Regions from separate parts of the Cytobacillus kochii genome, predicted to be linked through region 1. Evidence: riboswitches for the same ligand, from Rfam matches in the RefSeq annotation. Region 1 holds a riboswitch; each other region holds the start of a gene.
The links. A riboswitch is a leader RNA that binds a small molecule or an ion and turns the genes downstream of it on or off. The one in region 1 is predicted to bind S-adenosylmethionine.
Positions count from the first base shown of each region.

Region 2: another riboswitch for S-adenosylmethionine. It lies ahead of LG276_RS19330 (methionine ABC transporter ATP-binding protein); the one in region 1 lies ahead of LG276_RS06650 (methionine ABC transporter ATP-binding protein).
Region 3: another riboswitch for S-adenosylmethionine. It lies ahead of LG276_RS07745 (PLP-dependent aspartate aminotransferase family protein); the one in region 1 lies ahead of LG276_RS06650 (methionine ABC transporter ATP-binding protein).
Region 4: another riboswitch for S-adenosylmethionine. It lies ahead of LG276_RS08200 (alpha/beta hydrolase); the one in region 1 lies ahead of LG276_RS06650 (methionine ABC transporter ATP-binding protein).

Region 1 is NZ_CP085254.1:1,226,609-1,230,966, reverse strand. It holds gene LG276_RS06660 (acyl-CoA dehydrogenase family protein) at 1-936, opposite strand, end outside; gene LG276_RS06655 (methionine ABC transporter permease) at 1,048-1,713, opposite strand; gene LG276_RS06650 (methionine ABC transporter ATP-binding protein) at 1,703-2,716, opposite strand; SAM riboswitch class I at 2,800-2,906, opposite strand; gene LG276_RS06645 (CotH kinase family protein) at 2,999-4,358, opposite strand, start outside.
Region 2 is NZ_CP085254.1:3,786,167-3,790,524, forward strand. It holds gene LG276_RS19320 (MetQ/NlpA family ABC transporter substrate-binding protein) at 1-89, opposite strand, end outside; gene LG276_RS19325 (methionine ABC transporter permease) at 102-770, opposite strand; gene LG276_RS19330 (methionine ABC transporter ATP-binding protein) at 763-1,788, opposite strand; SAM riboswitch class I at 1,902-2,006, opposite strand; gene LG276_RS19335 (O-acetylhomoserine aminocarboxypropyltransferase/cysteine synthase family protein) at 2,095-3,411, opposite strand; SAM riboswitch class I at 3,492-3,597, opposite strand; gene LG276_RS19340 (hypothetical protein) at 3,686-4,021, opposite strand; gene LG276_RS19345 (thioredoxin family protein) at 4,292-4,358, opposite strand, start outside.
Region 3 is NZ_CP085254.1:1,441,722-1,446,079, forward strand. It holds gene LG276_RS07735 (MBL fold metallo-hydrolase) at 10-960, shown strand; gene LG276_RS07740 (CoA pyrophosphatase) at 994-1,620, shown strand; SAM riboswitch class I at 1,686-1,786, shown strand; SAM riboswitch class I at 1,970-2,080, shown strand; gene LG276_RS07745 (PLP-dependent aspartate aminotransferase family protein) at 2,157-3,956, shown strand; gene LG276_RS07750 (aliphatic sulfonate ABC transporter substrate-binding protein) at 3,981-4,358, shown strand, end outside.
Region 4 is NZ_CP085254.1:1,538,619-1,542,976, reverse strand. It holds gene LG276_RS08220 (LLM class flavin-dependent oxidoreductase) at 1-1,203, opposite strand, end outside; gene LG276_RS08215 (hypothetical protein) at 1,217-1,537, opposite strand; gene LG276_RS08210 (YezD family protein) at 1,570-1,737, opposite strand; gene LG276_RS08205 (hypothetical protein) at 1,758-1,907, opposite strand; gene LG276_RS08200 (alpha/beta hydrolase) at 1,900-2,688, opposite strand; SAM riboswitch class I at 2,946-3,048, opposite strand; gene LG276_RS08195 (MetQ/NlpA family ABC transporter substrate-binding protein) at 3,133-3,948, opposite strand; gene LG276_RS08190 (LLM class flavin-dependent oxidoreductase) at 3,966-4,358, opposite strand, start outside.

The sequences.
Region 1 (4,358 bases):
TCGCGCTTTTAGTAGCTCGAGTTCCATTTCCCCAATTTTACGTTGCACTTCTGGTACTTCACTAATTGGACCAGGCAGGCTATTAGGTTGATATTCAGAAGCAAAAATAATGGCATAGTTCCGAGCTGCAATAGCAACGCCAATAAAGCAAGCAGCTGAATGTAGTAACCATGCATTAGGAATCGCATAAAAATGAACACCTTCTATTTCGACTAATGCTGTTTCTTCTACAATTACATTCTCTAACACTAGATCGTCACTACGTGTGCCCCGCATCCCTAGCATATTCCAATTTGATTCCACTTTTAAACCAGGGTTCTCATGCGGTACAAGGAATATACCAATTTCTCCTGAAGCTTCTATCGTTGCTGTAATAAGAGAAAAATCTAAGCCTGGTGCCATCGAAGCAAAAGATTTTCTTCCATTCAAGATCCATTGTGTTCCTTTTTTCACCGCAGTAGTCGCTGGTAGTCCACCACGGGTTGGACTGCCGGTTGCTGCCTCTGTTGCACAGCGGTTAATCAATTTATTATCTTTGATAACCGTTTCGCATAACTTGGCAAACTGTTCTTCCTTCCATTTCCGCTTAACCCTTAAATCATAGATAACACCTAAGTGCCAACCAATACATAAAGCCGTAGATGCATCACCTTGGGCAATCCTTTCTTGTATTAAGAAATATTCATATAAGGAAATCTCTTTACCACCATATTCTTTCGGAATCGTCAAACTTAAATAATTTGATTGTTTTAATTCTTCAAAATTCTCAAAAGGGAACTCTGCATTTTCATCAATCTTTTGCGCCCTCTTACTAAATCCTTCTGCTAATATCGTAGCTTTATGAAATAATTCTTCTTGTTGAGCCGTCTTAATAAATGGTCGAGCGAGTTGTTCAGCTAAATACGCTTCCTTAGATGAAGCTGTTATCGTGCTCATAGAATCCTTCCTCCCCGTCTGTTTCCATCTTCTCTTTAATACTCATTCATTAGGATAAATAAATATAGTAAAGGCTCCATTCCCCTTTACTATATCTATTATTTGAATTTATTATCTCTTATCTACATATTTAGTTAATTTATCCCCACCAATTTGAATAATTTGCACCAATACAACGAGGACAATGACTGTCGTAATCATAATGACATTATCATAGCGATAGTAACCGAAACGTATCGCTAAATCACCAATACCCCCGCCGCCAATAATACCTGCCATTGCCGAATAGCCGATTAAACTAATAGTCGTAATCGTTAAACCTTGAACAATTCCAGGTTTCGCTTCTGGGACAAGGATTTCCTTAATTATCATCCAAGGGGAAGCGCCTACTGCTACTGCAGATTCAATGACTCCTTTATCTATTTCTCTTAAGGATGTTTCAACCAATCTTGCAAAAAATGGAATCGCTGCTACAGATAATGAAACAGAAGCCGCTGTAGGACCAATAGTTGAACCTGCAATTAATTTTGTTAACGGCAATAGAGCTACTAACAAAATAATATAAGGAATAGAGCGGATCAAATTGACAATCCAACCAGTAACGGCATTTACAAATCTATTCTTTAAGAACAGCCCTTCGTCTGTAACGAATAATAAGATACCTAGTGGAAGACCTAGTATAAGTGCCGCAACTAAAGAAATGGCGACCATATAAATCGTTTGTAATACAGCTGTATTTAGTTCAGGAAGTAACGCCTGAATGGACTCAAGCAACATGTTCAACTACCTCCAAATTCTGTGTTCTATCTTGAATATATTGTATAGCTCTTTCTATTTCAGGTATTTCACCAGTTAACTCCATAATAAAAATACCAAGAGGTACTTCTTGAATATATTCAATCTTGCCGTGAAGAATATTTCCTTTTACTTTGAATGTTTGGAACAGTTCAGAAACAACAGATTCTTCTGCTATTGCACCTTTAAATTGGATTTTAATGATTGTTCCCTTCCTGTTTTCAATCAATTGTTGTGGTAAGTCAAATTGAAGAATACTCTGAATAAAATCTCTTGTAAGTGGTTCAATTGGATTCGCAAATATATCATACACCGGTCCCTCTTCTATGACCTTTCCATCTTGCATAACAGCTAACCTATGACAAATCTCTTTGACTACTTCCATCTCATGAGTGATAAGTACGATGGTTAATCCCAGCTTTTTATTAATTGATTTTAATAAGTTCAGGATTGATTTTGTTGTTTTAGGGTCTAGGGCTGAAGTGGCTTCATCGCAAAGTAAAACCTTTGGATCATTAGCAAGTGCTCTGGCTATTCCTACCCTTTGCTTCTGACCACCACTTAATTGCGTGGGATACTGATGAATTTTATCTGCTAAACCCACTAATTCTAATAGTTCTTTCACCCTGATATCTATTTCTTTCGGACTTTTACCTGCCGCTTTTAAAGCAAAGGCAATATTCTCATACACTGTCTTCGAACTCGCTAAATAAAAATGCTGAAAAATCATACCTATCTTCTGCCTTGCTTTTCTTAATTCTTTACTTGTTAAAGTCGTTAAATCAACGCCATCAATTTTCACTTCACCAGATGTCGGTCTCTCCAATAAATTTAGACAGCGTAATAAAGAACTTTTCCCTGCTCCACTATAGCCAATAATCCCGTATATTTCCCCTTCTTTAATAGAAAGAGATACATTGTCAACGCCTATTACTTGCTTCTTTTTGCTTTTATAAATTTTCACTAAATGATTGACTTCAATCATTTACCTCACCCTCCCTAAATCCTCTACAACATAAAATGAGCCTCTTTCACTTTGAAAGAGGCTCAACAAATGATTGTTATTAAACCTTATCTTTCAGAATGAAATCATTCTGCAGGATTTAGCACCTTCCCTTTAAAAGGAGGTTGCCGGACATCTTCGGGCCTGGTCCCTCAGTCTCTCTCGATAAGAATCATATTCAATTTATTGTGTTGCTTTGATAAAGGAAATTTTATCGGGTATTGAATTAATTGTCAATAGTATTTTGATTATTTATGCATTTACTTATCTTCCTCTTCGTTTAAACAGGAAGATAAAAAAAGTTGTTCCTAATAAAGCTGTGATTAGGCCCACATACAAGATGATTGCTGACGTTTTGAACTTTACTGTACTAGGTTGCTGTCCTTGTCCTTGTCCATGTCCCTCACCACCAGGCATACCTTCAAACCCTTCAGGTGGCTCAAAATTTCCTCCCTGCGGAAAATCTCCGTTGCTTTGCGGACGTTCAGGCATTTCACCATCAGCGTTTCCTTTATTTCCATTTGGCGGTTGAAATCCTTCTCCTCCTTCTTGACCTTCCTGGTCATCACCACCAGCTCGGCCAGGGAACATGTTATTAACTTCAGAAGCTTGTGATTCTACTTCTAATTCACCTGAGAGCTGAGCAAGTATCGATTCTGATCTCGCCTCAGCAAATGCTGGTAAACTCTCATCACCCTGCACCGCTTCGAGAAATGCTTCTGTTGTATAAAACTTGGTAAGATCCTGTTCGACATAAGGAAGAATCAATGCACTAATTTGTGTAGTTGTATTTTGGTAAGACTCTTTTGTCATATAATCTTCGGCTATCTGTTTAAGATACGCTTCATATTGTTTTTTATATTCTTCATTAGATAATAGTGCATTAAGTAACGGTCTTTCTTCTAAGGTAGTACCAGCTATAGGTTCAGATATACTGAAATTAATCGTATCTTCACTCAATAAATCACTATTTCCGATGCCACCGGTGAAGTTGTCCATTCCGCCTTGTGGTGCTTGGTCTTGTTTGTCTTCACCTTGGTTTTCTTCAGCAGCTGAGAAATCTCCATTCATTTGTCCACCAAATGCCATACCAACTCCAAAGCCACCAAATGCCATATTATAGTCCCACGGAATAACTGAGAACTTACCATCATTTTCATATAAATAATAGTTATGCTTCATTTGTCCTTGGTAACTATCCATGCTAACAACAGCCGTATTTACTGCAAAATATCGTAATACTTGATCCACATCTAAGGTTTCTTCTAAATCGCCACCATTATTGATACTATCTAACATATCTATTAACGCTTGTTCATCTTGCTCCTCTGATTTCAAGTTTAAACCTGAGTAATCATCAATATCATCACTTACCCATTTCAAGTCACTATTTGTACCATCTGGCTTGTACAATGATCCATATGGATTTTCAAAATATCTTCCAAGCATCACTTCGTCTACTTGTTCAACACCTAAATATAATCCCCATTCCTGACCATTAATGGTCACATACATATAAGAATAAGCAGGTGTGGGTAACCCCATATTCTCCATTAATTGATACGATAAATATTCTCGCATTTGCGTAGCATCACTAAATTGGTTATTTAGATTCAACTTTTTC
Region 2 (4,358 bases), 2.0 Mb from region 1:
GATCCTTCGCTACCTTCATCTGAAGATCCACAAGCAGCAATAAATAATGCAACAGCTGCAATCATTAAAACAGATAACCATTTTTTCATTTTTTAGCTCTCCTATCGTTTGTCTAGTTTGGAAGTAATCAAATCACCAATCATTTGAATGATAAACACGATAATTAAGATAATAATCGTTGCAATCCATACAACGTCATATCTACTTCTTTGGAAACCTTCTAAGTAGGCAAGATTCCCTAATCCTCCTGCACCTATGACACCTGCCATCGCCGTATATCCGACTAGCGCAATCGCTGTAACGGTAATACCCGAAACAAGCGCTGGCATAGATTCAGGAATGAGTACCTTCCATATAATTGTACTTGTTTTTGCACCCATCGATTTAGAGGCTTCAATGACACCTTTATCAATCTCACGTAAGCCAATTTCCACCATTCTTGCATAGAAAGGTGCTGCACCAATAATGAGTGCTGGCAATGCTGCATTTTCTCCAATCATTGTCCCTAAAATCATTTTTGTGAAAGGGATTAGTAACACAATCAAGATTAAGAACGGAATGGATCGAAAGACATTAACAAATGCCGCAATAATTTTATTAACTAGCTGATTTTGCCATATATTCCCTTTAGAAGTTAAGAACAAAAGTAATCCAAGAATAATTCCTAAAATAAACGTGGCTATAACAGAAATACTTGTCATATATAAAGTTTCTTTTGTTGCTTCCCACATTCTTTCCCAATCCACATTTGGTAGCCATTCATTAAGCATGGGAAATCACCTCCACGCCAACCTTCTGCGAATGAATATATTCAATCGCGCGGGTAACCTCATCCGACTCTCCATCTATATGAATAAATAAGGTACCGTAAGAGCCACTTTGTGTTTGGGATATCTTTCCTTGTAATACATTCACTGTTACATTGTAGTGACGAATTAAGTTTGTGATTAATGGTTGTTCCGCTGAACCACCTACAAATCCAAGTTGAACAATTTGGCCATTTGGATAAGCACTCAGTAAATGTGTAATCGTTTCCTTCGTTTCTTCCGGTTCGGTCACTTGTTGAACAAAACGCTTCGTAATAGGTTCTTTTGGCTTTTGGAACACATCTAGCACTTCGCCAATTTCAACAATTCTTCCACCTTCCATGACAGCCACACGGTGGCAAATCTTGCGAATGACATGCATTTCATGCGTAATTAACACAATAGTTAACCCTAAACGTTCATTAATATCAACAAGTAAGTCGAGAATACTATCAGTTGTTTGCGGATCTAGAGCACTTGTCGCCTCATCACATAACAGTACTTTAGGATTATTGGCAAGTGCTCGAGCAATACCTACTCGCTGTTTTTGTCCACCGCTTAATTGCGAAGGATAGGCATCCTCTCGACCATCTAGTCCGACCAATTTAATTAATTCATTAACTCTCTCTAGTCGCGCTTTCTTAGGTACACCAGCAATTTCTAATGGAAACGCAATGTTTTCTCGAACTGTTCGAGACCATAATAAATTAAAATGTTGAAAAATCATGCTTATTTCTTGTCTAGCCTTTCTTAAGCTAGCACCTTTTATGCGAGAAACTTCATTCCCAGCTACAGATACAACGCCTTCAGTCGGGATTTCAAGTCCATTTAACATACGAATCAATGTACTTTTACCTGCACCACTGTATCCGATTACACCGAATATTTCACCCTCGTTAATTTCGAGGTTAACATTGTCTACTGCATTTACTTTCCCGTTTTTCGTTGAGAAAATCTTTTTTACATCTTTTATTGAAATCATCTTATACTTCACCTCTTCAATCCAGAAAAACCAACACATTTATAGCATATCCATTGTTTTTAAAAAAAGCCTTCCTGCTTATGAGCAGAAAGGCTTGTTATGAAAATTCCTTTCTCTCATCTTTCAAAGCTAATGCTTTGAGTGAATTGGCACCATTTCAATTAAATGACGGTTGCCGGGCTTCAAAGGGCACTTCCCTCCACCTCTCTAAATAAGAGCAAACTATGAATATATTGAATTTTTTTGTGTACCTGTGTAATAGTATCATGTCATTGAAGTAGGTGTCAAATCTGAAAATAATAGTTGTTAGGCCCTTATATTTAATGAAGCAATACCGGTTGCCGCTTCAATAGCAGATTCAAGATCATCGATCAAATCTTCTACATTTTCAATTCCAATTGATAATCGGATTAAGTCTTCAGGTACACCTGCTTGTTTTAACCCATCTTGATTAAGTTGTTGATGCGTTGTGCTTGCTGGATGTATAATAAGACTTTTTGCATCACCTACATTCGCTACATGTGCGAACAGCTCAACCGAATTAATAACCTTCGCACCTGCTTTGCGCCCACCAGATATGCCAAAAACGACAACTGCCCCTGCACCTTTAGATAAATATTTGTCTGCTAATTCTTTATTAGGATGGTTGTCATCGCCCGGATAAAGTACCCAATTAACAGCAGGGTGATTATTCAAATATTGCACAATTTTTTTCGTATTAGCAATATGTTCTTTCATTCGAACCGTTAACGTTTCTAAACCTAAAGTGAATTGGAAGGCGCTTTGTGCACTTAGTGCTGGACCTAAATCCCTTAGAAGCTGCACTCTCGCCTTAGTAATATATGCTACAGGGCCAAGTGCCTCACTATATACTAAATCGTTATAGCTTGTATCCGGCTGACTTAATCCTGGATACTTCTCTGAATTCCAATCAAATTTACCACCGTCAACAATGATTCCCCCCATTGTCGTCCCATTCCCCAGTAACCATTTCGTAGCAGAATGAACAACAATATCTGCGCCATGCTCAATCGGCCGACATAGATAAGGAGTTGCAAATGTGTTATCAACCACTAACGGCACACCATGTTCATGGGCGATATTAGAAACCGTTTCAATATCTAGTACTTGTAAACTCGGGTTACCAATGGTTTCGGCAAATACAGCTCGTGTCTTTTCATTGATTGCTGCTCGTAGTTCCTCTTCATTATTCATATCGATAAGCCTAACGTTGATGCCGTACTTTGGTAAAGTGACTGTAAATAAATTATATGTACCTCCATATAAATTAGAGGCAGCTACAATTTCATCACCCGCTTGAACAATATTAAGAAGTGCTAAGTAAATGGCTGCTTGCCCGCTTGCTAATGCTAATGCGCCTGTTCCCCCTTCTAACAATGCAACTCTTTCCTCAAACACAGTAACCGTTGGATTATGAATACGAGAATAAATATATCCTGTTTCTTTTAAGCCAAATAAGTCTTGCGCATGCTCTGTATTTTGGAATTGATAAGCATTATTTTGATAGATTGGGACTGCTCTTGCCCCTGTTACTGGATCAGGTTTTAGCCCACCATGAACACCAATTGTTTCAAAACGAAGTTGCTTTTCTTTTTCTGCCATTTTACATCTCTCCTCTTTTTTAAATTGGAAAGAAAAGACGACCAAAAACCCTCTTCACAAAGAAGAGGGTTTATCATCTCTTCTTATCTATCAGAGCTTTTATGCTCTGCTGGAATTAGCACCGTGTATCAAACAACCGGTTGCCGGGTTTCATAGGGCCAGTCCCTCCACCACTCTCGATAAGAATATTTAATTTTCTAATTATTCTAAGGATAGAATAACAACCTTTTTTTGGGAAGTCAATCTTTTTTTAGTACATTTGATATATTTTTGATTAATTTTGATTTAACAGGAAAATGGCATCTAATTTCAATAATTGTCTAAAAGTCGATTTAAGGATGATATGCTTTTCATCCACTTGTTTCTTTAGACTTGTACGCCCTTGAAGCAAAGAATGAAAGTGGTCAGCAGTAGTTTGAATGTTTATATGATAATTTTTCAATGGGCGAGCATGTTTAATTAACAGCCTTTTACGGTCTAATGTCAAATACAATAGATTTTGTTCTAATTCTACTCGTATCCTTATAGGTTCCTTTAACATCATTAAAATATGATCATTTACTCTTAAAGATTGATTGAAATGATAAATGAGTTTCTCTATTGAAACCACCTCCTGCCCCGTCTTATATTCTATAATTCTGTTCCAAGAAATGATTTCCTTCTCCTAACTATCGACTTTAACCGACAGAACATTTTATTTCCAACAATGTTCACACCTATTTCCCGAGAAATATGTCAAAAGCTAGACTTATCGACAGAAAAAAGATACAGCCCATCGGTTCATCTGCATAGAATGAGTGAAAGGTGTATTTAAATATTTGCGCAAAACCCCTTGATTGAAAGCATAAGAAAACCACTTATTCCTAAACAATAAGTGGTTTTAAAATTGAAACTGTAATTCATATGATTGAATTTGCTCAAGTAAATAAGGTACGGAATGGAAAGCA
Region 3 (4,358 bases), 220 kb from region 1:
GGGTTTCCTTTGCACAAAATTCAAGATTTAGGTAATGATATTCAACTGATTGATTTAATGGATTTACAAACACCTGAGCGTACGGGGGCGTATATATTAGGTGCTGAAGAATTAACAGTGATTGAAACAAGCGCTAGTCCTTCGATTCCTCACCTTATAGAAGGGTTGCAAGAATTGAACATTAACCTAGAAGATATCAAGCATATTATTGTCACCCATGTACATTTAGACCATGCTGGTGGAACTGGTTTGTTCTTAGAACAATGTCCAGAAGCAAAAGTATATGTTCATCCAAGAGGTAAACGGCATTTAGCTGACCCTAGTAAATTAATTGCTGGTGCTAGAATGGTATATGGCGATGAGTTTGATCAACTATTTAATCCGATTGTGCCAATTGATGAGAAGAGGTTAGTCGCGATGGAAGAGGGACAATCATTGGATATCGGTGGACGTTTGTTAACTTTCTATGATACCCCTGGCCATGCAAAGCACCACTTTTCAATCCATGATTCGAAAAGTAATGGCTTCTTTACTGGCGATACAATTGGCGTATTTTATCCTGGCATAGCAAGAAAAGGATATCCATTAGTCCTGCCATCGACTTCTCCTAATCAGTTTGATCCAGAGGCGATGTTATCTTCTGTTGAAAAAATCGAATCACTTCAACCACAACATATCTTTTTTGGGCATTATGGTGAGGGCCCTGAACCAAAGGATGTTTTTACACAAATTCGTTATTGGTTACCTATATTTACTTCAGTTGCAGATGACGTTTTTCTCCAAGAAAATGACATAATAAAAATGCAGGAAGCCATACAATCGGAATTGTTGGAACAAGTAAAACATTATTTATTAACAGCGCACCATGTTGAACTTAGTGCAGAGGATAAGAAGCTAATAGGCTTAGATTTAAATGTCTGCACAATGGGGATGATTGATAGATTGCAGAAAGAGAAATAAAGATTTAAGTCGTGTGGTTTGGAGGTAATTAACATGGATTTGGAAGAAATAAGATCAGAGATACAGCATCGTCAATCAGATATATTGGGTAGCTCTAGATTGGTTAAATTCGCTGTTCTTCTTCCCCTAATAGAAAAAGATGGAGAAATACATATTTTGTTTGAAGTACGGTCTTTATCTATGAGAAGACAGCCAGGGGAAATTTGCTTTCCTGGGGGGAAAATGGATCAAGACGATGTGGATTTGATTGAGACGGCAAAAAGGGAGACCAGTGAAGAGTTAGGTATCCCAATTGGAGAAGTCTCTGTTTTTTCAGAACTTGATTATGTAGTGACACCTTATGATACAGTGATTTATCCGTTTGTAGGCACAATAGAGAGCATCAGTGATCTTAAGCTAAATCCAGAGGAAGTGGATCAAATTTTCACAGTACCACTTGCTTATTTTTTGAAAGAGGGACCATCAATTCATTATATTGAGATGAAGCCAGAGCCTAATAGTAGCTTCCCTTATCATCTCATTCCTAATGGGGAAAAATATAAATGGCAAACGCGAAGGATGCAAGAAATTTTTTATACTTATAAAGGTCATGTGATATGGGGGTTAACAGCTAAGATACTGTATCATTTTTTGACACTTATCCAGGATGAAAATAAATAAATTTTCAAAATGTTATTGACGATTCCCTATAAAAGGGTATATGATGTTAAACAAATAAATAGAACTTCTTATCCAGAGAGGCGGAGGGACTGACCCAGTGAAGCCTCGGCAACCAGCAATCTTTTGTATGGTGCCAATTTCAGAGGATATTATCCAAAGATAAGGAGAAGGTGAGCGTGTGAATTCAAAGCCCTTCTGCCCTTCTTGGTGGAAGGGCTTTTTATGTGATGAAGCCAATAATATTTTATTGGAATATAAAATATATTCAGATTTTATATTGACGACAATTTGTTTTTTGGATATAATTCTATTTGTAATTAAAGTATTAACGCTTTAAAAAATAAAATATTTCTTATCGAGAGTGACGGAGGGATCAGGCCCTATGAAGTCCGGCAACCTTCAAGCAAATGCTTGAAAAGGTGCTAAATCCTGCAGGCAGTGAATGTCTGGAAGATAAGATGAGGCAACCCCCTCTTCTTATGAAGAGGGGGTTATTTATTTTAATTATCCGACTAAAAAGTAGAGGAGAGTATATAATGACGAATCAATTTAACACTTATGATGATGAGACGATTTTATTACATGGAGGTCAATCACCAGACCCGACAACGGGATCTCGTGCAGTTCCTATTTATCAAACGAGTTCATATGTTTTTCATAATACAGATCATGCGCAAAGCCTATTTTCATTGGATGAGACGGGAAATATCTATTCACGAATCGGTAATCCAACGGTAGATGTATTAGAAAAACGTATTGCTTTATTAGAAGATGGGGTAGCGGCAGTAGCGACTTCATCTGGAATGGCAGCTATAGCTCTTTCGATTATGAATATTGCCCAAGCGGGTGATGAGATTGTTGCAGCTTCGAACCTTTATGGTGGAACATATAATCTTTTTGCTATAACACTTCCGAAATATGGGATTAAAGTTCATTTTGTTGATGGTTCTGACCCTGAGAATTACCGTAAAGCGATTACGCCAAAAACTAAGGCTTTATATGGAGAGATTATTGGGAACCCAAGTCTTCATGTCCTAGATGTAGAGGCAGTTGCAAATATTGCTCATGAAAATGATATTCCTCTTATTATTGATAATACTTTCGCTTCACCTTATCTTTGCAAACCAATCCAATGGGGTGCAGATATTGTCATTCACTCGGCAACAAAATGGATTGGAGGTCATGGAACAACAATTGGTGGACTTGTAGTTGATGGCGGACGATTTAATTGGAATCATGATAAGTTTCCTGGTTTTACTCAGCCAGACCCAAGTTATAACGGTATTGTTTATGCGAATGAGTTTGGTACTCTCGCTTTCAGTACAAAGCTTCGTGTTCAGTTGCTGCGCGATTTTGGGTCATCATTAAGCCCACATAGTGCATTTCTTTTACTCCAAGGATTGGAAACACTCCATTTACGTATAGAGAAACATACGGAAAATGCAGCGAAGATAGCTCATTTCTTAAACGCCCATCCAGCTGTCGATTGGGTCGCATATCCAGGTTTAGCAGAGCATCCAGCGCATGAACTCGCGAAGAAATATTTAAACACTGGCTTCGGTTCCATTGTGAACTTCGGTATTAAAGGTGGCCGAGATGCAGGTAAGAAAGTGATAGATACCATTGCATTGTGGTCTCATGTAGCCAATGTAGGGGATGCGAAGTCACTCATTATTCATCCGGCTTCAACCACTCATCAACAGTTAAGTGCAGAAGATTTAATTAAAAGCGGTGTAAGTGAGGAGCTCATACGTTTATCAGTTGGGATTGAATCGGTTAGAGATTTAACCAATGACTTAGATCAAGCCTTCTTTGAAGCGACTGGTATTTCTTCGAAGGGAGAACAAAAAGGAGAAACAGCAGTAAATGATGAAGGTGTTATTCGGTGGGCATTACAATCATCCTCATTAAAAGAAGATGTGGATGGCGAAGAGGTGCAAAGAGCAAAAAGGATTGCTGTTGTTGGTTTAAGTGGAAATCCTGCTAGACCAAGTTACCGTTTAGCAAGAAAAATGCAAAGATTAGGTTATCAAATCGTGCCAGTTAATCCAAGAGAAACAGAAGTATTAGGTGAACAGGCATATCCAAATTTAAAATCCATTCCTTATACCATTGATATTGTGCAAGTATTTAGAAGCCCTGAAGCTGCGATAGAAGTGGCGAAAGAGGCAGTAGAAATCCAACCAAAAGTGTTCTGGCTGCAAGAAGGTGTCATTTCTCCAAAAGCAGTTGAAATAGCAAAAGAAGCTGGACTTGAAGCGGTACAAAATCGCTGCACATATAAAGAGGCACAGAGATTAAGAGGTTCTATTGTAACCTTTGCTTGTGAAATTTAAAACCGAGGTTGAGGAGAGTCATCAATGAAGAAATGGTTCGTATTTTTAATTGTCGTTTTATCAATTGGATTCATTAGTGCTTGCGGGGATAGTGAGGCAAGCACTAATGATAGCAATGGCGAAGGAAAACCAGAAAAAATTGTTTTAGACTATGCCTATTATTCTCCAACAAGTGTCATTTTAAAGAAATTCGGTTGGGCAGAAGAAGCGTTTGCCGAAGATGATATTGATGTTGAGTTTGTCCTCAGTCAAGGGAGTAATAAGGCACTTGAGTTTCTTAATAGCAGCAGTGTAGATTTTGGTTCAACTGCAGGTGCAGCGGCATTAATTGCAAAAGCAAATGGTGCTCCAATTGAATCAGTCTATATATACTCAAAACCAGAATGGACGGCATTAGTTGCA
Region 4 (4,358 bases), 310 kb from region 1:
GACAGCATATGCAACGTTAAACCCGTCAACTCCTGTCTCTTCTTTCCATCCTTCTAATTGATCAGCAACAGAGTGTGCTGTACCAACAGCCACTTGACCCATCCCGCCGACACCAACAAATTTGGCAATGTCATCGACCGTCCAACTCTTTGTAGAATCAATATTCGTAAATGTTTCAACGATTGACTGAATGGCATCATTTTTAACGTACTCGATTGGTTGATTTGCTTTATACTCTGAGAAGTCGATACCACTCCACCCCCCAAATAACGCTAATGATCCTTCATAACTTGCATGGTTTTGATAGTCTTCATACTTCGCTCTAGCATCTTCCTCTGTTTCACCGATAATAGGCGTGACGAGAGAAAGGATTTTTACTTCACTAGGGTCTCTCCCTTCCGCTCTTACTGCTTCCCTAATTTTATCGACTATTACTTTACCGGCTTCTTTTGTCGGCACACTTATAAAGACCAACTCTGCGTGTTTAGCAGCAAACTTTCTCCCCCTTGTAGATGCACCCGCTTGAAAAATAACCGGTGTCCTTTGTGGAGAAGGTTCACATAGATGTGCCCCTGGCACCCTGAAATACTTCCCTTCATGGTTAATATCGTGAACTTTACTTGGATCTGTATAGAGCCCTTTTTCCTTGTCTAAAACCACTGCGTCGTCTTCCCAGCTTTGTTCCCACAGTTTATATGTAACATCTAAATATTCATCAGCTATCTCATAACGTTCATCATGACTGATTTGTTGATCTAGTCCTATATTTAGTGCAGCACTATTTAAATAAGAAGTGACAATATTCCAACCTATTCTTCCTTTTGTTAAATGATCGAGCGTGGATATCCTCCTTGCAAATACATATGGATGTTCAAAACTAGTTGAAACCGTTAGACCAAACCCTAAATGATTTGTTACTTGCGCCATTATAGGGACAACGAAAGCAGGATCATTAACTGGCACTTGTACCCCTTGTTTAACCGCCGCTTCTCTTGAATTTTGATAAACATCATATGTACCAAGCACATCTGCCAGGAAAATGGCATCAAAACGTCCCTTTTCAAGTACTTGAGCCAAATGTGTCCAATATGATATGTCTTTATAAGTAGAAGATTGATCATCCTTATGTGTCCATAATCCTGGTGATTGATGCCCAGCGCAGTTCATATCAAAAGCATTGAGGTACATTCTTTTCGCCGTCATTTTTAATTCTCCTTTAGTGATCATATTTTATAAAAAAATCATCAAGTGCTTTACTTAAACCACCTTTTCCAAATATAATTCTCGTTTTATTGTTTCGATTTTCAATTTGATTCGAGGCAAAATCTAAAAACGCGATGACGAACAGTCTTCTAACAATTATTGAATGCAACCCTTTTTCATAAAGTGATTGTTCAACCGTATGGAAGATTCCTTTATTAATATTAAAAGATTGACAACACCATCTAATAAAGTGAAAGTCAGGAAGATTCAAATACATGCAGCCTGATAGGTTTTTAGCTACATTGGGTGCTCGATGACTAATTGTTGACTGCATGTAACTCACTCCTTTTCAATTGTTTCATTCCATCATTTTTTATTTTGTTGTTTCTTTTTCAAAGCAAATCGTTTCTTCTCGGTAATGTCAATTTGGGTAATATCTCCTTCGTGTACAGTAATGGTGACACAACCATATTCGAGTTCCTTTAATGTTGTGAGAATGGTATGAATTTTATCTTGATCAATGTGTTTTTCCATAAAATTCTCCTTTATGGGACTTATTTTAGTCTTTTTACAAGCTCCTCTATTTCTGTAAGTGTTAACTGTTCTAATTCATGTCGCTTGAACTTTATTTCATCTATAGTAAGCATAAGGTTGATTAAGGTTTGTTTTCTCTTTGCTATCGCTTTTTGTAAAAACTTAGCCAACCTCTTTTCCCCCCCACTCAGTGTTCCTTTTTTCTTCATTTATCGTATTTAGAAATTCTGTTGTATCCTGAATAATTTTGGACTGATCATAATCCATGGATGCTACATGGTATGAGTTGTAGAGGACCCGAAGCCATTTATGATCTGTTTGAATTTCTATAAAAATACGATCTGTATTCTCTGGAGGTACAACATGATCATGGATAGACTTAAAGCATAATATTGGGCAATGAATTTGAGATAAACTTTTTCCTGCGTCACTCATTACCTTTTGTAAAGAGTGAACTGCTTTTACTGGAATATGATCGTAAGTAATTTCATGTATAGTCGGATTTTTGATATCTGGGCTACCTTCGTCAATATAGTGTTTCTCATCGTAATATCTTAAATACTCGTAATCTGGTAATGTCAGTGCAGTATTAATTAGGATCAATCCGTCCAGCTCTCCATATTTCTTAGCTAACAACAGCGCTAATGCACCGCCCATAGATTGACCTAAACAATAGACTTGTTTGCATGTCTCCTTTAATTGTTTATAAGCTGTAACGACATCATTGAACCAATCATCATAACCATATAACTCTAAATCTCTGCTTTTTGTTCCATGTCCTGTTAGCCTTGGGGCATGAACAGTAAAACCCCTATTTGCAAGTTCCGCACCCAAGTCCTCAATGCTCTGTGGTGTTCCAACAAAGCCATGAATGAGGAGAATACCAATGTCTCCACCTTCATAATAAAAAGAATCCGCACCTGGTATAACTGTTGATTCTACTCTTTTCATTTTTTCGTCCTCCTTTATATCGCAACATTTTGGTGGACAATGGTTGACTACCATTGCCGATTTTTCCCATTGATGTAAATCTAGCTGCACTACTGCCTTTGGAGGTCCAATCAGCAACTATAATTCCAACTTAACTAATAGGTTTAATCAGTTTAAAAACAGCATTTGTATAGAGGAGATCATCCCTTGGTGATTAAATCATGCAAAATAAAAAACCTCTTCCGACAAGAAGAGGTTAAAGTTCCGTTCTTTATCTCTCCTTATCTTTCAAGCTACAGCTTGCTGGAATTGGCACAGTGCAATAAATTGCCTGTTGCCGAGGCTTCAAAGGGCCAGTCCCTCCACCTCTCTGGATAAGAAAAATCATATTAAATTTTATATCATTTACTCTATAATATTTATCAATATTTGTCAATTATTTTTTAAAAAATTAAGATGATTTACTCATTCGCCCATCCATTCTGGCTTATGAAAACCTTTAAAGTTTTCTTCAATTACTTTTGCAAATTCCTCCGACTCTATGGCTTCAATAATATCCTTTGCCATTTGGGCGTCTTTATCTTCTTTACGTACAACCATTCTATTTTGGATTTCCTCAGGAATTTGATCACGATAAATGGCTGTTGTTAAATCTAATCCTGCAGCAACCGCAAAGTTACCATTAACAGCAGCAAGATCAACTGATTCAAGAGACCTTGGCAGTTGGGCTGCATCTACTTCATGGAATTTCAAATTTTTCGGGTTAGATAATACATCATTAACTGTTGCATTGACTGGGTTTATATCATCTTTCAATTCTATTAAACCAGCATCACGCGCAACTGTTAATCCTCTCGCTAAATTTGTAGGATCATTAGCAATGGCCATCGTGCTGCCATCTTTCACTTCTTCAAGGGAGTTGAATTTTTCTGAATATATACCAATTGGAGCTGTAGGAACAGAAATAATATCTACTAGATCCATCCCTTTTTCAGAGTTAAAATTCTCTAAGTACACTTTATGTTGAAATAAATTACCATCCAAATCTCCACTATCTAAAGCAATATTCGGTTGAACATAATCATTAAATTCCTTTACTTCTACTTTGTACCCTTTTTCCTCAAGTAGTGGTGCTACACCTTGCTCAAGCATATCACTATAAGGAACTGTCGCCCCTAATACCATCTCTTTCTTTTCTTCGCCGGATGAACCTGATGCCCCACATGCACTTAAAACAGTGCAACAAATCAGTACAAAAAATAGTAACCAAACTTTTCTCATACCCTTCACCTCTTATTTTAATTGTTTATTTTTTCGCCTTTACGAAATTTACTTCCTGGATGACCACTCGGTAAAAGAGGCGAGCCGTGAGTAAAAAGCTTTTCTCTTAACGTACCCTGTTTGTATTCCTTTTTATATAAACCACGTTCTTGTAGAATCGGAATAACAAGCTCAATAAAATCTTCCAAATCTGCTGGCGTTACTAAATGATTTAAATTAAAACCATCGACCCCAGAGGCTTCAAACTGATATTGAATTTGGTCTGCTACTTCTGATGGATTGCCGACAATTATGTTGTCTCTATCTAATCCTTCTAATTTTGAAATCGCTTCTTTAATCGATAGTTTTTTCTTCGCATCTTTCGTTAATGAAGCAGCTTTATAATGCCCATGCTCTGTAGCTTTAAATTC